Regions from separate parts of the Hafnia alvei genome, predicted to be linked through region 4. Evidence: predicted binding sites of a transcription regulator. Region 4 holds the regulator's gene; each other region holds the start of a gene.
What was found. The regulator LexA, encoded in region 4, represses DNA repair genes until DNA is damaged. The targets are predictions, from matches to a motif close to TNCTGTATGTACATACAGNA.
Positions count from the first base shown of each region.

Region 1 (5,770 bases), 1.4 Mb from region 4:
ACTCAAAACAGGGTAAACTGCGCGGTAAAATGCATATTGTTAATGTTGTTATTTAGGTAAAGATCTATGAGAACTGTACTTAATATTCTTAATTTTGTTCTGGGTGGTTTCTTCACGACTTTGGGGTGGTTATTAGCGACGGCAGTCAGCGTTATTTTAATTTTCACTCTGCCACTAACGCGCTCATGCTGGGAAATAACCAAACTTTCTCTGCTGCCGTTTGGCAATGAAGCCGTTCATGTGGATGACTTATATCCAGAACGTAAAAATGCGCTGCTTTCTACCGGTGGAACCTTGCTGAATATTGTCTGGTTTATTCTCTTCGGCTGGTGGCTGTGCTTGTCACATATTGCCGCGGGTATTGTGCAGTGCGTTACTATCATTGGAATTCCGGTTGGCATTGCCAACTTTAAAATTGCTGCTATTGCATTATGGCCAGTGGGGCGTCGTGTCGTACCCGTTGAAGTTGCGCAGCAGATGCGTATTGCCAATGCAAGTCGTCGTTTTAAATAAAGGGTCACAACGTGCTCTCTTTTGCACCAGGTTTAAGGCGCTATGCGTACAGTAGCGCCCTGCTTTATAACTTTCGTATTTTTATTGCACTTGCAGGAGCCGCTGGCCTGCCGTGGTTCATCGGCGAACCGCGGTTAACCATTCCGCTCACGCTTGGCGTTGTGGCGGCTGCCTTAGCCGATCTTGATGACCGCCTAGTTGGACGACTGCGTAATTTAGCCATTACCCTGACCTGCTTTTTTATTGCATCTGCCTCGATTGAAATTCTTTTCCCTTATCCGTGGCTATTTGCCATTGGGTTGATGGCGTCAACCATCGGATTTATTCTGCTCGGTGCGTTAGGGCAACGCTATGCAACTATCGCATTCGGCGCACTGCTGATCGCGATTTACACCATGCTGGGTACCTCGATGTACCACATTTGGTATCAGCAGCCGTTGCTCTTGGTTGTTGGCGCGGTGTGGTACAACGTCCTGACATTGTTGGGCCATCTAATTTTTCCGATCCGGCCACTGCAAGAAGCCTTGGCTCGTAGCTATGGGCAACTGGCCGTTTATCTCGATGCAAAATCTAATTTGTTCGACCCCGATCAGGAAGGGAACTTCAATCAGCCGCTGATTGACGTCGCAATGGCTAACGGTAATTTGGTCACTACGCTCAACCAGACTAAAGCGTCTCTGCTCACGCGTTTAAAAGGTGACCGAGGTCAGCGCGGCACGCGCCGTACTCTGCATTACTATTTTGTCGCGCAAGATATTCATGAGCGCGCCAGCTCTTCGCATTTTCAATATCAGCAACTGAGTGAGATGTTCCGCTATAGCGATGTTTTGTTTCGCTTCCAGCGGCTTTTGATGCTACAGGCTCAGGCCTGTTCCCAGTTATCACAATCCATTCTGCTTCAGCAGAAATACCAACATGATTTACGCTTCGAACGGGCCTTTACCCATTTAGAGGCGACGCTGCAACGTATCGCCACGCAGCACGGCCATCAGCATATTTTGGTGAAATCGCTGTTTAACCTGTTGCTAAATCTCAAAGCAATAGATGCACAGCTTGCCAATATTGAATCTGAACAGTCTCTGGCTGCCGTGCGAGAAGAGGAAAATACGCTGTCTGACGATCGCATCAGCGGTTGGAATGATATGAAGCTGCGGATCGGTCGGCATCTCACGCCGCAATCGGCCCTCTTTCGCCACGCGGTACGTATGTCGATAGTCTTAGGCGTGGGCTACGGGTTTATTCAATTTACCGGTTTAAATCATGGTTATTGGATCCTGCTGACTAGCTTGTTCGTTTGTCAGCCTAACTACAACGCCACCAAGCGAAGATTAGCGCTGCGTATCATTGGCACGTTGGCTGGCGTGCTATTGGGATTACCAATCCTCTATTTTGTGCCATCACTTGACGGCCAAATGCTGCTAATCGTGATAAGCGGCGTGCTGTTCTTTGCGTTTCGTAATGTGCAATACGCACATGCCACGATGTTTATCACGCTGTTGGTATTGCTATGCTTTAACCTGTTAGGCGAAGGCTTTGAAGTCGCGGGACCGAGAGTTTTCGACACGCTGGTGGGATGCGCTATCGCATGGGCGGCGGTTACCTTTATTTGGCCAGACTGGAAATTCCGCGCATTGCCTGCGGTGGTGCAAAAGACCCTTAACGCAGATTGCCGCTATCTCGACGCTATTCTGGTGCAATACCATCAGGGGAAATCCAACGCGTTGGATTATCGAATCGCGCGGCGTGACGCTCATAACTGCGATGCGGAACTGGCGTCAGTGATTTCAAATATGTCCGCAGAGCCGAAAAATGATGCTCAAACGCAAGAGTCCGCTTTCCGCCTACTGTGCCTAAACCATACGCTGCTTAGCTATATTTCAGCATTAGGCGCACATCGGGAAAAGTTGGATAACGGCGAAGTACTCAGCATGCTTGACGATGCCGCGTGTTATATGGACGATGCGCTCAACTACGATGATAGCATTGCTAAACGTACCGAAGAGGCCATTCAGGGGCTTAAGCAACGTCTGGAAGAGTATGCATCTCCCTCTGATAACGCGGAACAGCTGGTTGTACAGCAGATAAGCCTGATGATGGGCGTGTTACCGGAACTAATGCAGCTCAAGCGTGAACTTATTCCGGCCTAATATCTCTATCCCAATTAACTATCTGACGGGAGCCTAGCTATGGCTCCCTGTTGTTGGGCAAACCCCAGTATTATTTCTGCCAGCGATAGGTATTTTGCTTTAGCCATTCATCCAGCGTGGCTCGCACCTGATATGAGAGCGCCGCTTCATGGCATTTTCTCACCGCCCCCGCCAAATCAAAGAGAAGCCGGTTGTGCAGATTGGCATTCATTTTTTTAAGTCGAATAAATACTTCTGTCTCACCGATGCTAATCAACTGTTCAGGGCTCGTAATGCCTATTTTTCCCAAGAGGCGCTCCATCGTATTGTTAATGTTTGGCAGCGATCGCAACCCTGTGCTTTCTGCCGCCCGCAGCGATTTTTTAAGCATCACCGATTGCTGTAACGACGCATTCGCAAGATGCTGCAAGAAAGCCGGGTCATCCCACATGCTATGTTCAACGCGGTAATAGCTTAAACGTACAGGGATCCCTCGTTTGGTATAGATGAACGCCTTCATACCATAAGTCAGAAATCGAGATTTCAATTCGTTATGCGCCCGTAGATATAGCTCCCCTTCAGAGACCACACCAAACATGGTTTTGTCTAGCCATACACCAAAACCTCCAAACTGCGAGCGCAAAGTCACCGCACCGAGCGAAGAAAAAACTTCATATGCAACGTCGGCCCTTTCAGTCAATAGTCCTTTCATATGTAACTCCCTTAATATGCATTCACAACACTAATAATTACTTTATTTAGCAATAACAGTGAATTAAGAACATAGCGAATTACCGAAAAGCATCCAAACTGAAAGTTAGTTTTCGCTCGTTTTCATCGCAGATTTGCGAAGAGCATTGTAAAAAAGAGGTTGATCTCTGCCGATCACCCATGTACTGTATATTCATACAGTACACACAGCGAGAACATATCATGCGCACACAGTCACTGCATCACTACACCGAACGCTCATCATTTTTAAGCCCGTCAGCGCATCATGAAACTGAAGAGCAAGGGAATGCCTATGCAGGCGTCATCAGTGAATTGGTCTATAGCGAACATCAGCCTATGTTATCTCTCCTTCTGCTGCCGTTACTGCGTCAGCTCGGTAAGCAATCTCGCTGGTTACTCTGGTTAAATCCGCAACATCGGCTAAGCAAACAATGGCTTGCTGACTCCGGCTTACCAGCAAGCAAGGTTATGCAGCTCAATCAGATTGAGCCAATAGAGTCTATCTATGCGATGGAATGCGCACTACGTAGCGGTAACTATAGTGTTGTATTAGGTTGGCTGCCGCCGTTGACCCAAAATGAACGCACAAGATTAAGAAAGGCTGCGCAAGATGGAGAGTGTTTTGGACTGGTTATGCAGCCCGATCTGAATTCGGAACCAGAGCAAGGACAACGAAATCTGCTAAAAATTCAGTCCAAATTGTTTCATTAAGTAAATTTAAGAGAAATCTTATCAGCGCTATTTTTTCACTGCTAATTATTTAATTTTATAGCAGAAACCCGCATTACGCCTGCATTACTGCTCTTTTTTGCGAAAAAAACGACGTTTATTTTTTGAACAAAACGTTAAATGAAGTGTACACGTTAACGGTTTTTTTGTTGAGCTATATCACATCGTACTTGTAAGTTTCTAATCTCGTTGTAGACTTGTTATCGCGAAGGTTGCTCTATAACGCCGAGAAAATTGGCACAGTATTTAATCGAGCGAAAACCTAGCAAAGGATTTTAACCAAGGGCTAATTGTAGCAATCTAGCTCTTTGGCCTATTTGGATGATAACGAGGCGCAAAATGAAAAAGACAGCTATCGCATTAGCAGTGGCACTCGCTGGTTTCGCTACCGTAGCGCAAGCAGCACCTAAAGATGATACTTGGTATGTTGGTGGTAAACTGGGCTGGTCCCACTACTACGACAACAGCATCAACCATTTTGGTAGCACCAACGTACGTCCTGACCAGATGGGTGGCGGTGCGTTCTTCGGTTACCAAGCAAACCCATACCTGGGCTTTGAAATGGGCTACGATTGGTTAGGTCGTATGGAATACCGTGGCGACAACAACGGTGCTTTCAAATCTCAAGGCGTTCAGCTGGCTGCTAAACTGAGCTACCCAATTGCTGACGATCTGGACATCTACACTCGTCTGGGTGGTATGGTATGGCGTGCTGACGGTTCTGCAAACTCTGCAACCAAAGGTCGTTACATCGACAGCAACGACACCGGTGTTTCTCCACTGGCTGCAATCGGTGTTGAATACGCACTGAACAAAGACTGGGCAACCCGTCTTGACTATCAGTTCGTAAGCAACATTGGTGATGCTAACGAAACTGCTGCACGTCCAGACAACACCCTGCTGAGCGTAGGTGTTACCTACCGTTTCGGTCAGGATGAAGCTGCTCCAGTTGTTGCTCCAGCACCAGCTCCAGCTCCAGTTGTTGAAACCAAGCGTTTCACTTTGAAGTCTGACGTTCTGTTCAACTTCAACAAAGCAACTCTGAAACCACAAGGCCAGCAGGCTCTGGATCAGATGTATTCTCAGCTGAGCAACTTGGATCCTAAAGACGGTTCTGTAGTTGTTCTGGGTTACACCGACCGTATCGGTTCTGAACAATACAACCAGAAACTGTCTGAACAGCGCGCACAGAGCGTTGTAGATTACCTGGTATCTAAAGGTATCCCTGCAGACAAAATCTCTGCACGTGGCATGGGCAAAGCTGACCCAGTTACTGGTTCTACCTGTGACAACGTTAAAGCTCGCGCAGCTCTGATCGACTGCCTGGCTCCAGACCGTCGCGTAGAAATCGAAGTTAAAGGCATCAAAGACGTAGTAACTCAGCCACAGGCTTAAGTTAACTCGTTGGTCCTTTAATCAAAAAGCCTCGCATTGCGAGGCTTTTTTTATGCGTTGTTTGTTGGAGTCATTGTTGATACGGGTTCATTGTCACGGTGATTAATGGTAACAAATCAGTGCTATTCTGGGGCCTTACCCAAAAACGACTGCAAATCTTTTTTCAACGATGACATCTTATTCGCATACTGCTCTTTGCGTTCCGCATCCTCAATAAGCTGCACGATAGTTTCAGAAAGCGTACTACCGCGTCGATGCGCCAGCCCTGCCAAACG
Region 1 is NZ_OZ061315.1:1,785,721-1,791,490, reverse strand. It holds gene AB3Y96_RS08370 (YccF domain-containing protein) at 67-513, shown strand; gene yccS (YccS family putative transporter) at 525-2,660, shown strand; gene AB3Y96_RS08360 (TfoX/Sxy family protein) at 2,731-3,351, opposite strand; gene sulA (SOS-induced cell division inhibitor SulA) at 3,573-4,082, shown strand; gene ompA (porin OmpA) at 4,440-5,495, shown strand; gene matP (macrodomain Ter protein MatP) at 5,618-5,770, opposite strand, start outside.
Region 1: the regulator LexA is predicted to act here: its motif matches at 3,534-3,553, upstream of sulA (SOS-induced cell division inhibitor SulA).

Region 2 (5,770 bases), 4.0 Mb from region 4:
CTTCCATGCGTTATAAGCTTCTGGCGATACCGTTGCCTGATGCTGCCCTTCTGTCAGCCACTGCCACAGTAGCAATACCAGCGGTAGCAGCCATGAGCCTGCACCGGCGATCCATGAAATACGTCTAATCATTGCCTTCTCCCTAAAACCAAACCCGAGATATATTTCATTCTCGATTTCCACTCAAAAAAAAGCCCCGCAATGCAGGGCTATGAGCTGATTTCTTTAACAGAAATCAGAATGGAATATCGTCATCGAAATCCATTGGAGGTTCATTGCTTTGTGGCTGAGCTGCCGGCGCATTCTGTGGGCGAGCCGCTGGCTGAGAACCGCCGCTAAACTGATTGCCCTGTGGCTGCTGAGGCTGACCCCAACCGCCCTGCTGCCCTTGTGCCTGACCGCCGCCCATAGGAGCGCCGCCGCCTTGACGTCCACCCAGCATTTGCATGGTGCCGCCAACGTTTACGACGATTTCAGTGGTGTATTTTTCAACGCCAGCCTGATCGGTCCACTTACGGGTCTGCAAAGCACCTTCGATGTAAACCTGAGAACCTTTGCGCAGATATTCACCTGCAACCTCTGCCAGCTTGCCAAACAACACTACACGGTGCCATTCGGTTTTTTCTTTCTGTTCGCCGGTTTGCTTGTCGCGCCAAGTCTCGGAGGTGGCCAGAGTAATATTGGCTACAGCACCACCATTCGGCATATAACGGACTTCTGGATCTTGACCCAGATTCCCGACAAGAATCACTTTGTTAACGCCTCTGCTGGCCATTTCGATTCTCCTGATGAAGTAAATTTGTACACACTAAAAATAATTATAGCGCGTAGTCTAAACCGTTAATTCTATCACGCCAGAGCCCTAACAGCATCACTGTTCGCTTCTGTGAAGTGGATTCCTTAATTGTTTAAGCATAGAACAATTTTGCATTCATATACTGGATATTCATTCAGGTTTTATTGTGCCATAATTGATCGTTTCAAGCATCGTTGTGTACTACTAAACTCGCCAAATATCGCAGCAGGCCGCGCCGTTACTGGTCTTAGCGTATTTTAAGCGACCGAGTACGCTACGCAGACCAAGATTATCCAGAGCCTATCCCAATAGGTACTCCGCTGTTGCCCGCTGTGTACGATTTATCAGCAAACAGCGGTAGGTAAGCCTAATGAGATGGGTTCTTCATCCGGGAAGTCGTTAATGGATAAAATAGAAATACGGGGTGCTCGCACCCACAACCTGAAAAATATTAATCTGATCATTCCTCGCGACAAGCTGATTGTTGTGACCGGGCTATCAGGCTCAGGCAAGTCCTCTCTGGCGTTTGATACGCTGTACGCTGAAGGCCAGCGCCGGTATGTCGAATCGTTGTCTGCCTATGCGCGTCAGTTTCTTTCTTTGATGGAAAAGCCAGACGTTGACCACATTGAGGGTCTGTCTCCGGCAATTTCCATTGAGCAGAAATCTACCTCACATAACCCGCGTTCAACCGTGGGGACAATCACTGAAATCCATGACTATCTGCGTCTGCTGTTTGCCCGCGTTGGTGAGCCACGCTGCCCGGATCATGATGTTCCCTTAGCCGCACAAACCGTCAGCCAAATGGTTGATAACGTGCTGACGCAGCCGGAAGGTAAGCGTCTGATGTTGCTGGCACCGATCGTCAAAGATCGCAAAGGTGAGCATACTAAAACGCTGGAAAATCTGGCGGCACAAGGCTATATCCGCGCTCGCATCGACGGCGAGGTGTGCGATCTTTCCGATCCTCCCAAGCTGGAGCTTCAGAAGAAACACAGCATCGAAGTGGTGGTCGATCGTTTCAAAGTACGCGATGACATGGCACAACGCTTAGCGGAATCCTTTGAAACAGCGCTAGAGCTGTCTGGCGGCAGCGCGATTGTTGCCGATATGGATGACGCTAAAGCGCCTGAGCTGTTGTTCTCTGCAAACTTTGCCTGCCCAATTTGTGGCTACAGCATGCGTGAGCTTGAACCACGTTTGTTCTCATTCAACAATCCAGCAGGGGCTTGCCCAACCTGTGATGGCTTGGGCGTACAACAATATTTCGATCCCGATCGCGTGGTGCAAAACGCCGAGCTATCACTGGCCGGCGGCGCAATTCGCGGCTGGGATCGTCGTAACTTCTACTATTTCCAAATGCTGAAATCGTTAGCAGACCATTATCATTTTGATGTGGAAGCGCCGTTCGGTAGTTTGGATGCTAAAACGCAGAAAGCCGTGCTGTATGGCTCCGGCAAAGAGTCGATTGAGTTTAAATATATCAACGACCGTGGCGACATTACGGTGCGCAACCATCCGTTCGAAGGCGTGTTGCACAATATGGAGCGCCGCTACAAAGAAACAGAATCTTCTGCGGTACGCGAAGAGCTATCGAAATTCATCAGCAACCGTTCATGCGCATCGTGCCACGGCACTCGTCTACGTGAAGAAGCACGTCATGTGTTTGTTGAGAACACCACGCTGCCTGTGATTTCAGATCTTAGCATTGGTGATGCTCTGACGTTCTTCCGCGATCTGAAACTGCAGGGCCAGCGTGCGCAGATTGCCGAAAAAATCCTGAAGGAAATCGGCGACCGACTGAAGTTCTTGGTTAACGTAGGCCTGAACTACTTGAGCTTGTCCCGTTCTGCCGAAACGCTTTCCGGCGGTGAGGCGCAGCGTATTCGCTTGGCAAGTCAGATCGGCGCAGGTCTGGTTGGGGTGATGTACGTGCTGGATGAGCCTTCAATCGGCTTACATCAGCGTGATAACGAGCGACTTCTGGAAACCTTGATCCACCTGCGCAATCTGGGTAACACCGTGATTGTGGTGGAGCACGATGAAGACGCCATTCGCGCAGCCGATTACGTGATTGATATCGGCCCAGGTGCGGGCGTGCACGGCGGCGAAGTCGTTGCTCAAGGCTCGGTGGATGAGATCATGGCGGTGCCTGAGTCCCTCACCGGCCAGTTCCTTAGCGGTAAACGTGAAATCGCGGTGCCTGCGGAACGCGTTCCTGCCGATGCCACCAAAGTACTTAAGCTGATTGGTGCCAGCGGAAATAACCTGAAGGACGTTACGCTAACGCTGCCTGTGGGGCTTTTCACCTGTATCACCGGTGTTTCTGGCTCAGGTAAATCCACGCTGATTAATGACACCCTGTTCCCGATTGCGCAAACCCAGCTAAACGGTGCAACGCTCGCGGAACCTGCGCCTTATCGCGCGGTGGAAGGAATGGAACATTTCGATAAAGTTATCGATATTGACCAAAGCCCAATCGGCCGTACGCCACGCTCAAACCCTGCAACCTATACCGGCATTTTCACACCAGTACGCGAGCTGTTTGCAGGTGTTCCTGAATCACGCGCTCGCGGCTATAACCCTGGGCGTTTTAGCTTTAACGTTAAAGGCGGACGCTGTGAAGCCTGTCAGGGCGATGGGGTTATCAAGGTTGAAATGCATTTCTTGCCGGATATCTACGTACCTTGCGATCAATGCAAAGGTAAGCGTTATAACCGTGAAACGCTGGAGATTAAATACAAAGGCAAGAGCATCCACGAAGTGCTGGATATGACGATCGAAGAGGCGCGTGAGTTCTTCGATGCAGTCCCTGCGCTGGCGCGTAAGCTGCAAACGCTGATCGATGTTGGTCTATCCTATATTCGCTTAGGTCAGTCAGCAACCACGCTATCTGGCGGCGAAGCGCAGCGCGTGAAGCTGTCTCGCGAGCTCTCCAAGCGCGGGACCGGCCAAACCCTGTATATTCTGGATGAACCAACCACCGGCCTGCATTTCGCTGATATTCAGCAACTGCTGGCGGTATTGCATCAATTGCGCGATCAGGGCAACACCATCGTGGTAATTGAGCATAACTTGGACGTGATAAAAACAGCTGACTGGATCGTCGACTTAGGACCAGAAGGCGGCGGTGGCGGTGGTCAGATTCTGGTATCAGGGACACCGGAAACGGTGGCTGAGTGTGAGCAATCACATACTGCTAGATTCTTGAAACCGTTACTTATTAAAAAATAGAGTATCGTTACAAGCCGAAAATTAATGCGCCCCGATGAGAACGATCATCGGGGCGTTTTATATTTTGGCATTCGCTATCTGCTTACATATTAAAGAGAGATTACAGCCCTTGGCGGGTTTGCTCACCGACATGGTTAAGCGCTAAAGAATAAGAGCCATCAACCAGTTTATAGAGCAAAGAATCATTGAGGGTACCGTCGAGGAAAATCGTACTCCAATGCGCTTTATTCAGGTTAGGACTTGGAACAATATCTTTATGTTCGCTGCGCAGTTGCGCTGCCTGCTCACAGCTCATTTTAAGCGCTACGGCAGGACGACCTTCTACATGGTCGACCATCGCAAACATCACGCCGCCTACTTTAACCTGATTTGCTCGCCAACGATTTTGGACGCTTTGCTCTGCCCCCGGTTTAGCCATGCAGTATTGCAAAAATGCCGAATTATTCATGAACAATATCCCCTTGTATAGTTGCGACGATCCGGCGCGTACCGCCGTGCACGCGGTGTTCACCAAACCATATCCCCTGCCAGGTTCCCAACTGTAGCTTTCCCCGACATATCGGTAACGTTAAGGAAGCCCCTAACAGCGAAGACTTAATATGCGCAGGCATATCATCATCGCCTTCATAGTCGTGCTCATAGGGAGCATCTTCGGGGACCGTTCGCATGAAGTGTTGCTCCATATCGTAACGGACAGTGGGATCACAGTTTTCGTTGAGGGTTAACGACGCGGAGGTGTGCAGCAGCAGCAGATGCAATATCCCTACCTCGACAGAGGCTAACTGTGGGAGTTTCTCGATAATTTCATCGGTGACCAGATGGAAACCACGCGGCTTTGCATGCAAAACAATAGTGTGCTGATACCACATCTTCAGACGTCCTTAACTAGTATATTCTTTGTACAATAGTCGGCAACTTTTGAGCATCAAAAGTTATGTAAAGACCTCGTTAGCCTACGCCCCAGACAGATAGTTTGCAGCAGTCAATTTTCCTCGGCATGAAAACTCGCGCAAAAAAGCCCATGTATTTTTGATACATGGGCTAAAAAATTAATTAACTTGTTTAATATTAATTAGTTATATTTATCTTCCATTGGTTTGCCATCCATGCTCCGCTGCTTTGCATCAGGAAACCGAATATTCCTCCTAGGCACAGCGCCAAAACCACCGATAACCACTCGGACTGCGAGCCAAATAGCGCACAGGCACCGATAAAACTGCCGGGCACAAAGCAAAGCACGCGCAGTCGGGATTGAGCACACATCATGAAGGATATCGCCCCCGTCGTCGCTGCTGCGTAACTAACACCTGTCGAGGCCGTCAGAGCCATTGCAATGGCAGCCCAGCTTGCCCCACTCACATTAGCCGCTAGGCCACGACATAAACCCAGCAGCCCTTTGCTGGGAATAGCAAAATAGGTTGTGCAGCCTAAAAAGCCAATCCAGCTCATGAGCACCAACTGTTCGGCTAGCCATGCCCAAACACCGGATAAAATACCGGTGCTTAGCGCAAGACAAAGCAGTAACCGTGTGTCTTTTTTCATTATGAAACTATCGCTAATGCCCCAAGCCCGATGAACAAACCTGCAATCGTTGCGCTCATCAAGTTGGAAAGAGTTGCCGCAAGCAAAGCGCGTAATCCTAGGCGTGCAATGTCCGATGCACGCTCTGGAGCAACAGCGCTAAAGGCACCCACTACCACCGCAATTGATCCAAAGTTGGCGAAACCACAGAGAGCAAAA
Region 2 is NZ_OZ061315.1:4,369,606-4,375,375, forward strand. It holds gene AB3Y96_RS20275 (1,4-dihydroxy-2-naphthoate prenyltransferase) at 1-132, opposite strand, end outside; gene AB3Y96_RS20280 (single-stranded DNA-binding protein) at 236-775, opposite strand; gene uvrA (excinuclease ABC subunit UvrA) at 1,199-4,030, shown strand; gene AB3Y96_RS20290 (MmcQ/YjbR family DNA-binding protein) at 4,131-4,478, opposite strand; gene AB3Y96_RS20295 (secondary thiamine-phosphate synthase enzyme YjbQ) at 4,471-4,899, opposite strand; gene AB3Y96_RS20300 (DUF1097 domain-containing protein) at 5,099-5,572, opposite strand; gene AB3Y96_RS20305 (NupC/NupG family nucleoside CNT transporter) at 5,572-5,770, opposite strand, start outside.
Region 2: the regulator LexA is predicted to act here: its motif matches at 937-956, upstream of uvrA (excinuclease ABC subunit UvrA).

Region 3 (5,770 bases), 710 kb from region 4:
TCAATTCCTGAGTAACATAAAACGCACAAATAATACCATTTATCTGTGGACAGAGAGAAACACGTTAAGCACACTGGGCTAATGTATTAAAAAACAACGACAGCTTAGGGTGAAAGGATGTTCATCCCATGACTGGTTCAGTATAATGGCAGCACTATGACAAAGAAAAAAGCACACAAACCCGGTTCAGCAACGATTGCTATGAACAAACGCGCTCGCCACGAATACTTCATTGAAGAAGAGATCGAGGCGGGGTTAGCGCTGCAAGGTTGGGAAGTTAAGTCGCTGCGAGCAGGTAAAGCAAATATTGCCGATAGCTACGTAACTTTCCGCGATGGCGAAGCATACCTCTTTGGCGCGACTATTCAGCCGCTTAATGTGGCGTCTACGCACGTGGTATGCGACCCAACACGTACCCGCAAACTGCTACTGAAAAAGCGTGAGCTAGAAACACTGTTCGGAAAAGTTAGCCGAGATGGTTTTACCGTTGTCGCGCTGTCTCTTTACTGGAAAAATGCTTGGTCCAAAGTCAAAATTGGGCTCGCAAAAGGTAAAAAAGAGCACGACAAACGCGATGATATTAAAGATCGTGAGTGGAAATTAGACAAAGCACGTATTATGAAGAACTCAAACCGCTAAGCTACTGGCTTTACGGATATATTTTCTGATACAATGCACGATAGTACTTGGGGCTGATTCTGGATTCGACGGGATTTGCGAAGCCCAAGGAGCATGCCGAGGGGCGGTTTGCCTCGTAAAAAGCCGCAAAAAAATAGTCGCAAACGACGAAAACTACGCACTAGCAGCTTAATAACCTGCTCAGAGCCCTCTCTCCCTAGCCTCCGCTCTTAGGACGGGGATCAAGAGAGGTCAAAACCAAAAGAGATCGTGTGGATACCTTGCTTGGGGTTGAAGCATTAAATCTAATCAAGCTAGTTTATTAGTAGCGTGTCTGTCCGCAGCTGGTAGGCGAATGTAAAGACTAGACTAAGCATGTAGTGCCGACGGTGTAGTAATTTCGGACGGGGGTTCAAATCCCCCCAGCTCCACCAAATTTGGTAGGACAGTGACCGGACAAGAGCATAAAAACCAGTAACTTATGCGAATTGAATGGACACAACAACGACCCAAGTAAGACAAAGAAATGCACGTATAGTGCACGTGCATTTCGAAGGTAATAAAAGCCCGCCTAGTGCGGGCTTTTTTATTTCTACGCACGGGACAGGCTCAATACGTCTATACAGTATTGAGTCAGTTTTGTATGAGCCTGCCCAAGCGAGCCCAATCCCTGCTTTTACTGGCTTTTCTTTGAATCTCATACATCACTTGCCTGCTCATACCTGCCCACTCGAGACAAATTTTTGCCCCATTTTTGCCCCATTTTTGCCCCATTTTAAAATACTGGTTAAAAATGCAGTTAAAGTCTTGCGCTCAACTTTAAAAAGTACAAAAATAACAACTGTGTTTTTATACAGTAATTTGTAAGTTTAATGATGGGGGAAGGTCATGCGTGTAGAGATTAAGATCGACAGAAGAAATGAGAAAAGTTTACCGCCTGATGGGTTGCAACAGATCGCTCAGGAGCTAAAAAAACGTCTGAATAAAAAGTACGTGGGTGCCGATACTTCTACTCGATTTGCCACCGCAACAGATATTGTGATCACCGGGGCAAGTAAAGAAGCTTCTAAAGTGATCAGAAAGATGGTTGAAGAGATGTTCGAGGAAGCCGATGAATGGTTAGTATGTGAAGAAATTGAAATGACTTAATACTACTTGGCCACTCTGTTGTTTAGAGCAGCCATAAGATATTAAAACCATTGAGGCAAAACATCATCATCAACACCACAAAACCTAACCCTTCGTTTTCTTATGCTTATACAACAGTTCATCGGCTACAATTTGTGCGGTACTCAGCGTATCACCGGCCTTCATCTGATAGCAGCCATATGAGAAATTCACAATTGCATCAGTATCAATCACTTTTAATTTCTGCTGAATAAGGTCAATGGCGATAACAGCACGCTCTATATCGCAATCAATAAGAATAATGCAGAATTCATCACCACCGAGCCGAATACCGTAATCACTCTTTCTTATCGAGGTTTGTATCGCTTCTCCCAACAAAGTAATTGCCTTATCCCCCATATGGTGACCTAAAGTGTCATTGATGGTTTTTAATTTATCGCAATCAAGTGCAATAATAGTGACTGGAATAAGTTTTTCGGCTAATGATTTTAAATGGGTATCTAGGGTATGTGTTAGTACCTTTCTATTATATAATCCCGTCATCGAATCGGTTATATTCTCTAAAGAAAGAATTTCATTTTTTGATATCTGATACTTAAAGTACTTACAAAGTGCAAAGGTTATAAAAGCATATATAATAAAAAGAAAAATATTATTAATAATAAAATATTGAACATCTAGCTTAAGATGCACAGTATAATATCGGGTAATATCTTTGTCATAATTTAAAATGGCAAAAAACTGTTTACTGGGTTGATTAAAGTTAATTTCTTCAGATGAGTTTCTATCTACTACTGAAAGCTTTAAATATTTCCACAAAAAAGGACGATCAAACGTATAAAACGCCTTGGCTAACTCATTGATACTCACGTCAGTCACAATGATACCTTTAAGCTTACCACCAAAAAACAAAGGCGTAATCATGCTAATTATTTTCTCACCGGTATAGCCATCATTATATATATGTGAAGTAATACTTTGTCCATCATGTAAACTAACCAATGCTTCATCATCAATCTTGATACTGCGGGCATTGTTATCTACATCGATAAACTCTCCATTGTATCTCAGCCAATTATTGAACACATACCGAGAGCTATCAACTAACTTATTGATATATATGTATTGATTTTCAAAATCGATATAGTATCTAATACTATCCTGGACTTTCCAATGGTAATTGGAAAAACTGTACTCTTGCGAAATAGCCTCTTCTTGGCTATTAAACTTTGCGAGATATTTTATATCCCTCGCCCAATCAGCACAGGATGGATTTTTAGTTTGTAACGTCCCAGAAAGTTCAGAATATTTATGCCCAGTCAAATTTAAACCATGAACATCGTTTATGATCTCCATTCGACTACAGACCCGCTGTATATTTGAATCTGCTTTTTTGTTTTTATATTCAGAAATTGAAAATGACTTTATTAAATTAAGTGCTATTTTTTGATTTATATATTCTTCAGCAAAGATGGCTGAGCGACCTTTATCTACCGTATATCCCAGATAGTTTTTTAAATCTTGGTAGTCATTCCATAAAAAGAATGCCAAAACCATCGTTGTTAATGACGTAGTGATAAAAATTCCCTTTTTATAACTTTTTGTCAGCAACATATTAAAACCTCTTAGGATTATTCTACAAACAACGCAATTTTGCACACACTCACAGCCGCATACAATATTTTAGCAATGATGGGAGATTTAATCTCTCTAATAGTGAAATTGTTATATTAGTATAGCGTTTTCTTTTACCTATGGTGACAGAATGCACACAATCATAACGAGACTATACTTATAGCATGCAAATTATTTTTTATGCTGGGGTTTATTGCTTCTGAGTACCTTGAAAACTGTTAAATATAATTATGTAGCTACTGGACTAATACTCATCCTTTAAACATAGAATAGGTCTAGAACTAAGTGTGTCCTTTTTCAGGTCGCTATTCATTGTAATGCTTACTCTTTTACCTTGAAATACGAATAAAAAAGGTTAGTGTACCTATGTTCACTAACGTTTCAGACGATAATAGATGTTCTCTGTCTTTGCACTTCTAGGAAGGTTCCTTTGCCCAGTCCCACGTTAAAACAGCGCAGCCTCGCCCTCTTTGTTTTCTTTTTCTTGCCCGGCGTATCAATGGCCTCATGGGTGACCCGAACTCCAGCAATACGAGACAAACTTGGCGCATCCACGGCAGAAATGGGGCTTGTTCTTTTTGGTCTGTCGATTGGGTCAATGGCTGGCATTCTCTGTTCTGGCTATTTAGTACAGCGCTTTAGTACTAAACCTGTTATTGCGGCAGGGACAGGTTTAGTGATCGCCGGTATTTTACTTGTTGCCGTCGGGGCATTTTTCTCATCGGCGATCACCGTTTCATCTGGGCTGTGCTTATTTGGCGCGGGTATGGGCTCGGCTGAAATAGCGATTAACGTTGAAGGAGCCGATGTAGAACGCATATCTCATCGCCCTCTTCTTCCTATGCTACATGGATGTTTTAGCTTAGGAACACTGGTTGGTGCAGGCATTGGCAACGGCCTTACCTCGGTGAATTTCCCCATTCAATGGCATCTTTTATTCATTGGTGTTATTTGCGTTCCAGCAACGCTATGGGCATTAAAATCTGTGCCGAAGGGAAATGGTCTTCGTCCCGTAGAGCATACGCGGGATGGCAACCAACCGACGCTGATTAAAACAAATATTTGGCGAGATAAGCGGCTCTTGCTTATTGGCCTGATTGTCCTTGCTATGGCACTTGCCGAAGGCTCAGCCAACGACTGGTTGCCGTTACTGATGGTCGATGGTCATGGCTTCAGCCCAACCTCAGGCTCGTTAATTTATACAGGTTTTGCACTAGGAATGACGATTGGACGCTTCTGCGGGGGATATTTTCTGCGCCGATTTGGTCGCGTCAACGTGGTGCGGGGTAGCGCTATTTTCGGCGTCATCGGCTTAGGGTTAATCATTTTCGCTGAAAATACGTTTTTAGTCAGCGCTTCGGTTTTATTCTGGGGCGTAGGCGCTTCGCTGGGTTTCCCGCTTACGTTGTCAGCCGCCAGTGACACTGGGCCAAATCCAGCGGCTCGCGTTAGCGCTGTGGCAACCACAGGCTATATTGCATTTTTAGTTGGGCCGCCCATGTTAGGTTTTTTAGGCGAACATTTGGGATTGCGCTCCGCCATGATAGTGGTGTTAGCATTGGTCGCTTTTGCAATTTGGTTAGCGCCGGCCGTTGGTGAACCACCCAAATCAGATGCGTGATAGCTCAAGTTCTCACCCGTCTATTTTTTCAACGGGTGAGAACTTGATTCCAAAATATTTACCGTATTGCACATCAGCCGCATTCTGTTTGATACCCCTCTCTCATTCCCTTTCTTCTCCGTTTGTTGTCATTATTTAACACGATATGCTGATCATCGAGCTAGCATATCGCGCCGGAAATTCGATTCCGCTCAAGCTCCAATAACGAAGCTAAGCCTACTGGCACATTCAGGAGTGAGTCATGAAAGACTCTACAATACAGATCCTACAAAACAACATGTCATGCCTTCATCAGATTATTAATACCAATACGCAAACCGGGCTCCACGGCAATTTACTGGATGTGCTGGCATTAAGTTTTAATCTGTTAAATATGAGCAACAATGAATTAATCCAGCTACAGCAAAAACAAGACGCGCTTTCATGTCATTCAGTGGGGTTAGTTATCCAGCAATGCAGTGCCCTGTTGTGGATGGTGCTCGAGTATGCAAGCACCCAGATGGAACAAGCCAGCGTGGATAAGTTGGCCGATATCTATCTACATACGCATTACCTTGCTCGGTCAATATCTGGTATTTCATGCCCATCATAAGTGAAGCTCCAGTCACTCAGTGGCTGGAGCCTCTTTTGGAATATGCCTATGTATTTGTACTCGCAGGACTTATAAAAATAGCGCCCAAATAAAACAGACAATAAAGAGCACTAACGCGGCAGCGGGAACCCAAAAGATCTGATCGGACGTTCTTATTACGTTTTTCCTTACGCTCA
Region 3 is NZ_OZ061315.1:1,084,712-1,090,481, reverse strand. It holds gene smpB (SsrA-binding protein SmpB) at 157-639, shown strand; RNA gene ssrA (transfer-messenger RNA) at 689-1,052, shown strand; gene AB3Y96_RS05140 (DinI-like family protein) at 1,507-1,767, shown strand; gene dgcJ (diguanylate cyclase DgcJ) at 1,852-3,360, opposite strand; gene AB3Y96_RS05130 (MFS transporter) at 3,812-5,002, shown strand; gene AB3Y96_RS05125 (hypothetical protein) at 5,244-5,594, shown strand.
Region 3: the regulator LexA is predicted to act here: its motif matches at 1,458-1,477, upstream of AB3Y96_RS05140 (DinI-like family protein).

Region 4 (5,770 bases):
TTGATATCAGAAGTTCCGGCACGCACCAGTTCGAGGCGGTCTTCATAAGGAAAACGTGAAGTATCCTCTTTGACCAAGAACAGGTGCAGCCAATCGCATTGCGCCGCCGCCTGCTGAACCAGATAACGGTGCCCGTTGGTAAACGGGTTGGCATTCATAACGATGCTGCCAATTTTATTGCCGTCGTGGCGTAGCGTCGTGAGATAGCTGGCGTAGCGCTGAATTCGTGTGGCGCTGTTTTCCATCAGCACCATGACGTTGGGTACGCTGGTGACGGTATAAAAGCCGCACTGCTTGAATAACGCTTCGTTCTGGGTTTTTGTGTATATAAATAAATGAGTGCAGTGCTTTTCATACGCCAGATTAATTAATTCTGTGGCGAGGGTGAGCGCGAGGCCTTCACCACGAACAGATTCACTGATAGCAACACATTTAATAATATTCCCCGCTATCCCACCGCAGGCGATTAGCTGGTCATCACGGGTGACGGTAATAAATACTTCCACCGTGGAATCAATGCTCAGGCCATTTTCTCGAAGAAAATGAGCGATGACAGCGATCTTCTTATTTTCCGAACGCTTAACCTGAGAAAATACGGTATTACCAAACATAAAGTTTCCTGTTGCTTGCCGCATGCGTGCAGTAGGGTCACAATTGTTGTGATTTGTTGCATATTAATAACGTTTTATTTTCAATTGCTCGACGCAACGCTTTAATCTTATTCGTTTATATTTTTGCGTTGACGGAATGATCGTAAGGAGTATTAAGGCGGGAAATCTTGACCTATTTCACAAAGAGTTATCAGAATTAAATAGACTTAATGGTTTTTATTTCTTTAATTATCTTTATTTGCATAACTAACGTGGTTTTTATTTGTTTAATTGATTTAATCCGTAGAATCTGCAACGATCTAATCCATAGTGGGTAGAAAACAAGGAAACATATTCATTACATTTCCCTGATACTAGTCCATCTTTTCGCCGCAAAAAAGAGGAAATATCGATGTTTGGCAAACCAAATGTTAAAGAATTTAGGTTTTTTAGCCGCATCGCATTTCCTTTACGAATATTTCTTTTATTACTCCTAGTCTCGACATTATTGGTCGCAGCGTTGGGGAAATATCTATCCGCCTCTTTTGAAGATTATCTCAGCAATCATGTACGTGATATGGCAATGAACCAAGCCAAAATCATTGCTTCAATTGATAGTGTTGTCACGGCGGTGAAAAATAGAGATACCAAACGTCTTGCCATTATCGCCAATAAATTAGGTACCGGTTCGGATTTTGACTATGTTGTTATCGGGGATAAAAATTCTATCCGCTTATATCATCCCAACCCGGCCAAAATTGGTCTTCCTATGCAGTGGAGTAAGCCCGGGGCACTGGAGCGTGGTGAGAGTTATTTTATCACCGGCAAAGGCTCTATCGGTATGGCAATGCGCGCGAAAACGCCAATTTTTGATGAGCAGGGCAAAATTATTGGTGTCGTTTCGCTTGGCTATTTGGTCAGCAAAATAGATAGCTGGCGGCTAGACTTTTTACTGCCTTTGGCAGGCGTATTTGTCTTGATTCTGATTATCTTGATGCTGCTATCGTGGATGTTTGCTTCGCACATTCGTCGACAGATGCTAGGGATGGAACCGCGCCAAATTGCGCGCGTGGTACGCCAACAAGACGCGCTGTTTGGTTCAGTATATGAGGGACTTATTGCGGTCGATCCCGATGGGTTGATTACTGCGATCAACCGAAATGCGCGCAAAATGTTAGGGTTACGCTCGCCAGGAAGGCAATGGTTGGGGAAACCTATCGAAGAGGTTGTTGATCCTGCGGGCTTTTTCACGGAACAGATTGAAGAAAAGCGGCAAGATGTCATTTGCACTTTTAACGGCTTAAGCGTGATTGCTAACCGTGCCGCCATACATTTCGGCGATGAGCTATTGGGCGCAATTATCAGTTTTCGTAGCAAAGATGAAATTAGCACGCTTAACGCCCAGCTCACGCAGATCAAACAATATGTTGAAAGCCTGCGCACGTTACGCCATGAGCATCTTAACTGGATGTCGACGCTCAACGGGCTATTACAAATGAAAGAATATGATCGTGCGCTCGCAATGGTAAAAGGTGAGTCACAGGCGCAGCAGCAGCTTATTGATAACCTGAGAGGTTCTTTCGACGATCGTCAGGTTGCGGGGCTGCTTTTTGGCAAAGCACAGCGCGCTCGTGAACTAGGACTAACGTTTAATTTGGTTGAAGGCAGCCAGCTACGTCAGTTGCCTGAAGGGCTAGATAGCACGGAGTTTGCGGCCATCGTGGGTAATCTACTCGACAATGCCTTTGATGCTAGCCTGAAGAATTTGCAGGGTAATAAAACCATCGAGCTGTATCTTAGCGACGAAGGCGAGGATGTGATCGTGGAAGTAGCCGATCAAGGATGTGGCGTTCCTGAGTCTTTACGTGAGGCTATTTTTGAGCAAGGGGTAAGCACCAAAACAGAAGACGCCGGTGAGCATGGTATAGGACTATATCTGATTGCCAGCTATGTTGGCCGCTGTGGTGGTGTGATTACGTTGGAAGACAACGAACCTTGCGGAACTTTATTTTCCGTATTTATTCCGAAAGTGAAAAAGACTTATGACACAACCAATAACGATTCTAATTGTTGAAGACGAGACTCCGCTTGCAGAGATGCATGCGGAGTTTATTCGCCATTTCCAAGGCTGTGGTCAGGTATGGTTGGCGGGAAATCTTGCTCAGGCCAGAATGATGATTGAGCGATTCAAACCCGATCTGATCTTGCTGGATAACTATTTACCCGATGGCAAAGGCATCACGCTACTGCACGAGTTAACTCAGGCTCGTTTCCCCGGTGGTGTGGTCTTTACCACTGCTGCGAGTGATATGGATACGGTGTCAGATGCGGTGCGCTGCGGCGTATTTGACTATTTGGTGAAGCCGATTGCCTACGAGCGCTTAGGGCAAACGCTTGAGCGCTACCATGTGCGCAAGCGAATGCTAGCCAATAACGATAGCGCCAGCCAACGTCAGATCGATGATATGTTCAATGCCTATGCGCGTGGTGAACAGAAAGAAGAGCTGCCGGTTGGCATTGATGCGCTGACCTTAGATAAGGTGCAAAAGCTATTTGCCGATCCCGAGGCGCGTCATACCGCTGAAACCGTTGCGCAGGAGCTTAAACTTAGCCGAACAACGGCACGGCGCTACTTAGAGTTTTGCGCGGGTCGCCATCTGATTATGGCTGAAATCGTGTATGGAAAGGTTGGCCGCCCACAGCGAACCTATAGAGCGCCAGAAACGGCCAAAAAAGGCTGATGAATTGGCAGATTATTGACGGGTAGCTGGCTGAAAATACAAAAAATGCACGCTCAATGTAGTTCAGTTGCGCTACGGCTCAATCTTTATGTATTTCACGGTTTCAAAATGGTCGCTACCTGTATATACTCACAGCAAAACTGTATAAACAAACAGGTGGTGGAATGAAAGCACTTACAGCCAGACAGCAGGAAGTCTACGATCTGATTCGTGACCATATTGAACAAACTGGCATGCCGCCAACCCGAGCTGAAATTGCTCAGCGCTTGGGATTCCGCTCTCCTAATGCGGCCGAAGAACATTTAAAAGCGTTGCAGCGCAAGGGTGTTATTGAGATCGTTTCCGGTGCTTCCCGTGGTATTCGCTTGCTAATGGAAGATGAAACGGGCCTGCCTTTAATTGGCCGTGTGGCAGCGGGTGAGCCGCTGTTAGCGCAAGAACATATTGAGGGCCACTATCAGGTGGATCCTGCTTTATTTAAGCCAAACGCGGATTTCTTACTGCGTGTTAACGGCATGTCGATGCGTGATATCGGTATTTTAGACGGCGATTTGCTGGCCGTACATAAAACCCAGGATGTGCGTAATGGACAGGTTGTGGTTGCGCGTATCGAAGATGAAGTAACGGTTAAGCGTCTGAAAAAGCAAGGTAATATTGTCAAGCTGTTGCCAGAAAACAGCGACTTCGAGCCTATCGTTGTTGACCTGCGCGAGCAAAACTTCACGATCGAAGGTTTAGCGGTGGGCGTTATTCGTAACGGTGACTGGATCTAAAACTTCGGCTGTTGTGTTTAACATCACACCGATAGACTAAGCCCCTTAATTGGGGCTTTTTTATGCGGCATATTTGTTCATGTCTGAAACCTTTTTTTGTTGGGATAACGAGTAGGTTATCTGGAATGAATTCAAAAAATGAAAATGCTTACACCAACCGATAAGGCGCTGTGGATCCTTGCACTGCCGATGATCCTGTCGAATATCTCTGTTCCTTTATTAGGGTTAGTCGATACCGCTGTGATTGGGCACTTGGATAGCCCTGTTTATCTTGGTGGCGTAGCCGTTGGCGCGATGGCTACGTCATTCTTATTTATGCTGCTGTTGTTTTTACGCATGAGCACCACGGGGCTGACTGCGCAAGCATTCGGCGCGGGGGATAAAACGGCGCTGGCTCGCGCGCTTGTGCAGCCGCTGCTCATAGCGTTGCTGGCAGGGGTTGCTATTATCGCGCTGCGACAACCTTTGATTAACGGCGTGCTGCGGATTGTCGGCGGCCATGAAGATGTGCTGGAGCAGGCTCGTTTGTTTATGCAGATCCGCTGGCTTAGTGCGCCTGCTACGTTGGCAAACCTCGTTATTCTTGGCTGGTTGCTAGGCGTTCAATATGCCCGTGCGCCGGTCATATTGCTGGTTGTGGGCAATGTTATTAACATCACGCTCGACCTGTGGTTTGTTGTTGGTCTGGGCTGGAAAGTGCCCGGAGCGGCAAGTGCCACGGTGATTGCTGACTACGCGACCTTTTTACTCGGGATCGGCCTTGTTTGGCACGTGATGAAGCTGCGCGGCCTGCATCTGGAATATTTCCGCAATGCGTGGCGGGGAAATCTTCGCCGCCTATTGGCGTTAAACCGTGACATCATGCTGCGTTCTTTATTGCTGCAATTATGCTTTTCATCGCTGACTATCCTTGGGGCCAGAATGGGAAGCGAAGTGGTGGCGGTGAATGCGGTTCTGATGAATTTACTGACATTTACCGCCTATGCTCTGGATGGCTTTGCCTATGCGGTGGAAGCTCATTCAGGGCAGGCCTATGGTGCACGCGACGGTCGTAAACTGCAGAAAATTTGGCATTCCGCCTGTCGGCAGGCCGGTATCGTAGCGGTATTTTTTGCCATGCTGTATGCCGTATTTGGCCAGCAAATCATTCAGATATTAACCTCGTTGCCAGAAGTACAATCGTTGGCGTTGCACTATCTGCCATGGCAAATTGTTTTACCGCTGCTGGGCGTATGGTGTTACCTGCTGGATGGGATGTTTATCGGTGCGACGCGCGGTGCTGAAATGCGTAATAGCATGGCCGTTGCCGCTGCAGGTTATGGCTTAACGTTATTAACGCTCCCTTGGTTAGGTAATCACGGTTTATGGCTAGCTTTAGCGGTATTTTTATCACTACGTGGTCTTTCCTTGTGGATCGTCTGGCGGCGTCATTGGCGGGAAAAAACATGGTTTCCAGCCAATAATGTTGAATTAAATTAGGTCGTTATAGCGTTAAATAATCATGGCAATGTGATAATTCCGATAGTTTTTGCATTGCCCTAAAATGACGCGTTATTAATATTTGCTTACATTCTAACTGATAAAAATTATTCTCCGCTTATTCCCTGTTTTCTCTCTGCTTTTACGCCTTGTTGCGAAAGTTTTTTGTTTAATATTGCCGATTATC
Region 4 is NZ_OZ061315.1:370,963-376,732, forward strand. It holds gene citC ([citrate (pro-3S)-lyase] ligase) at 1-611, opposite strand, end outside; gene dpiB (sensor histidine kinase DpiB) at 1,003-2,664, shown strand; gene dpiA (two-component response regulator DpiA) at 2,633-3,331, shown strand; gene lexA (transcriptional repressor LexA) at 3,496-4,104, shown strand; gene dinF (MATE family efflux transporter DinF) at 4,243-5,583, shown strand.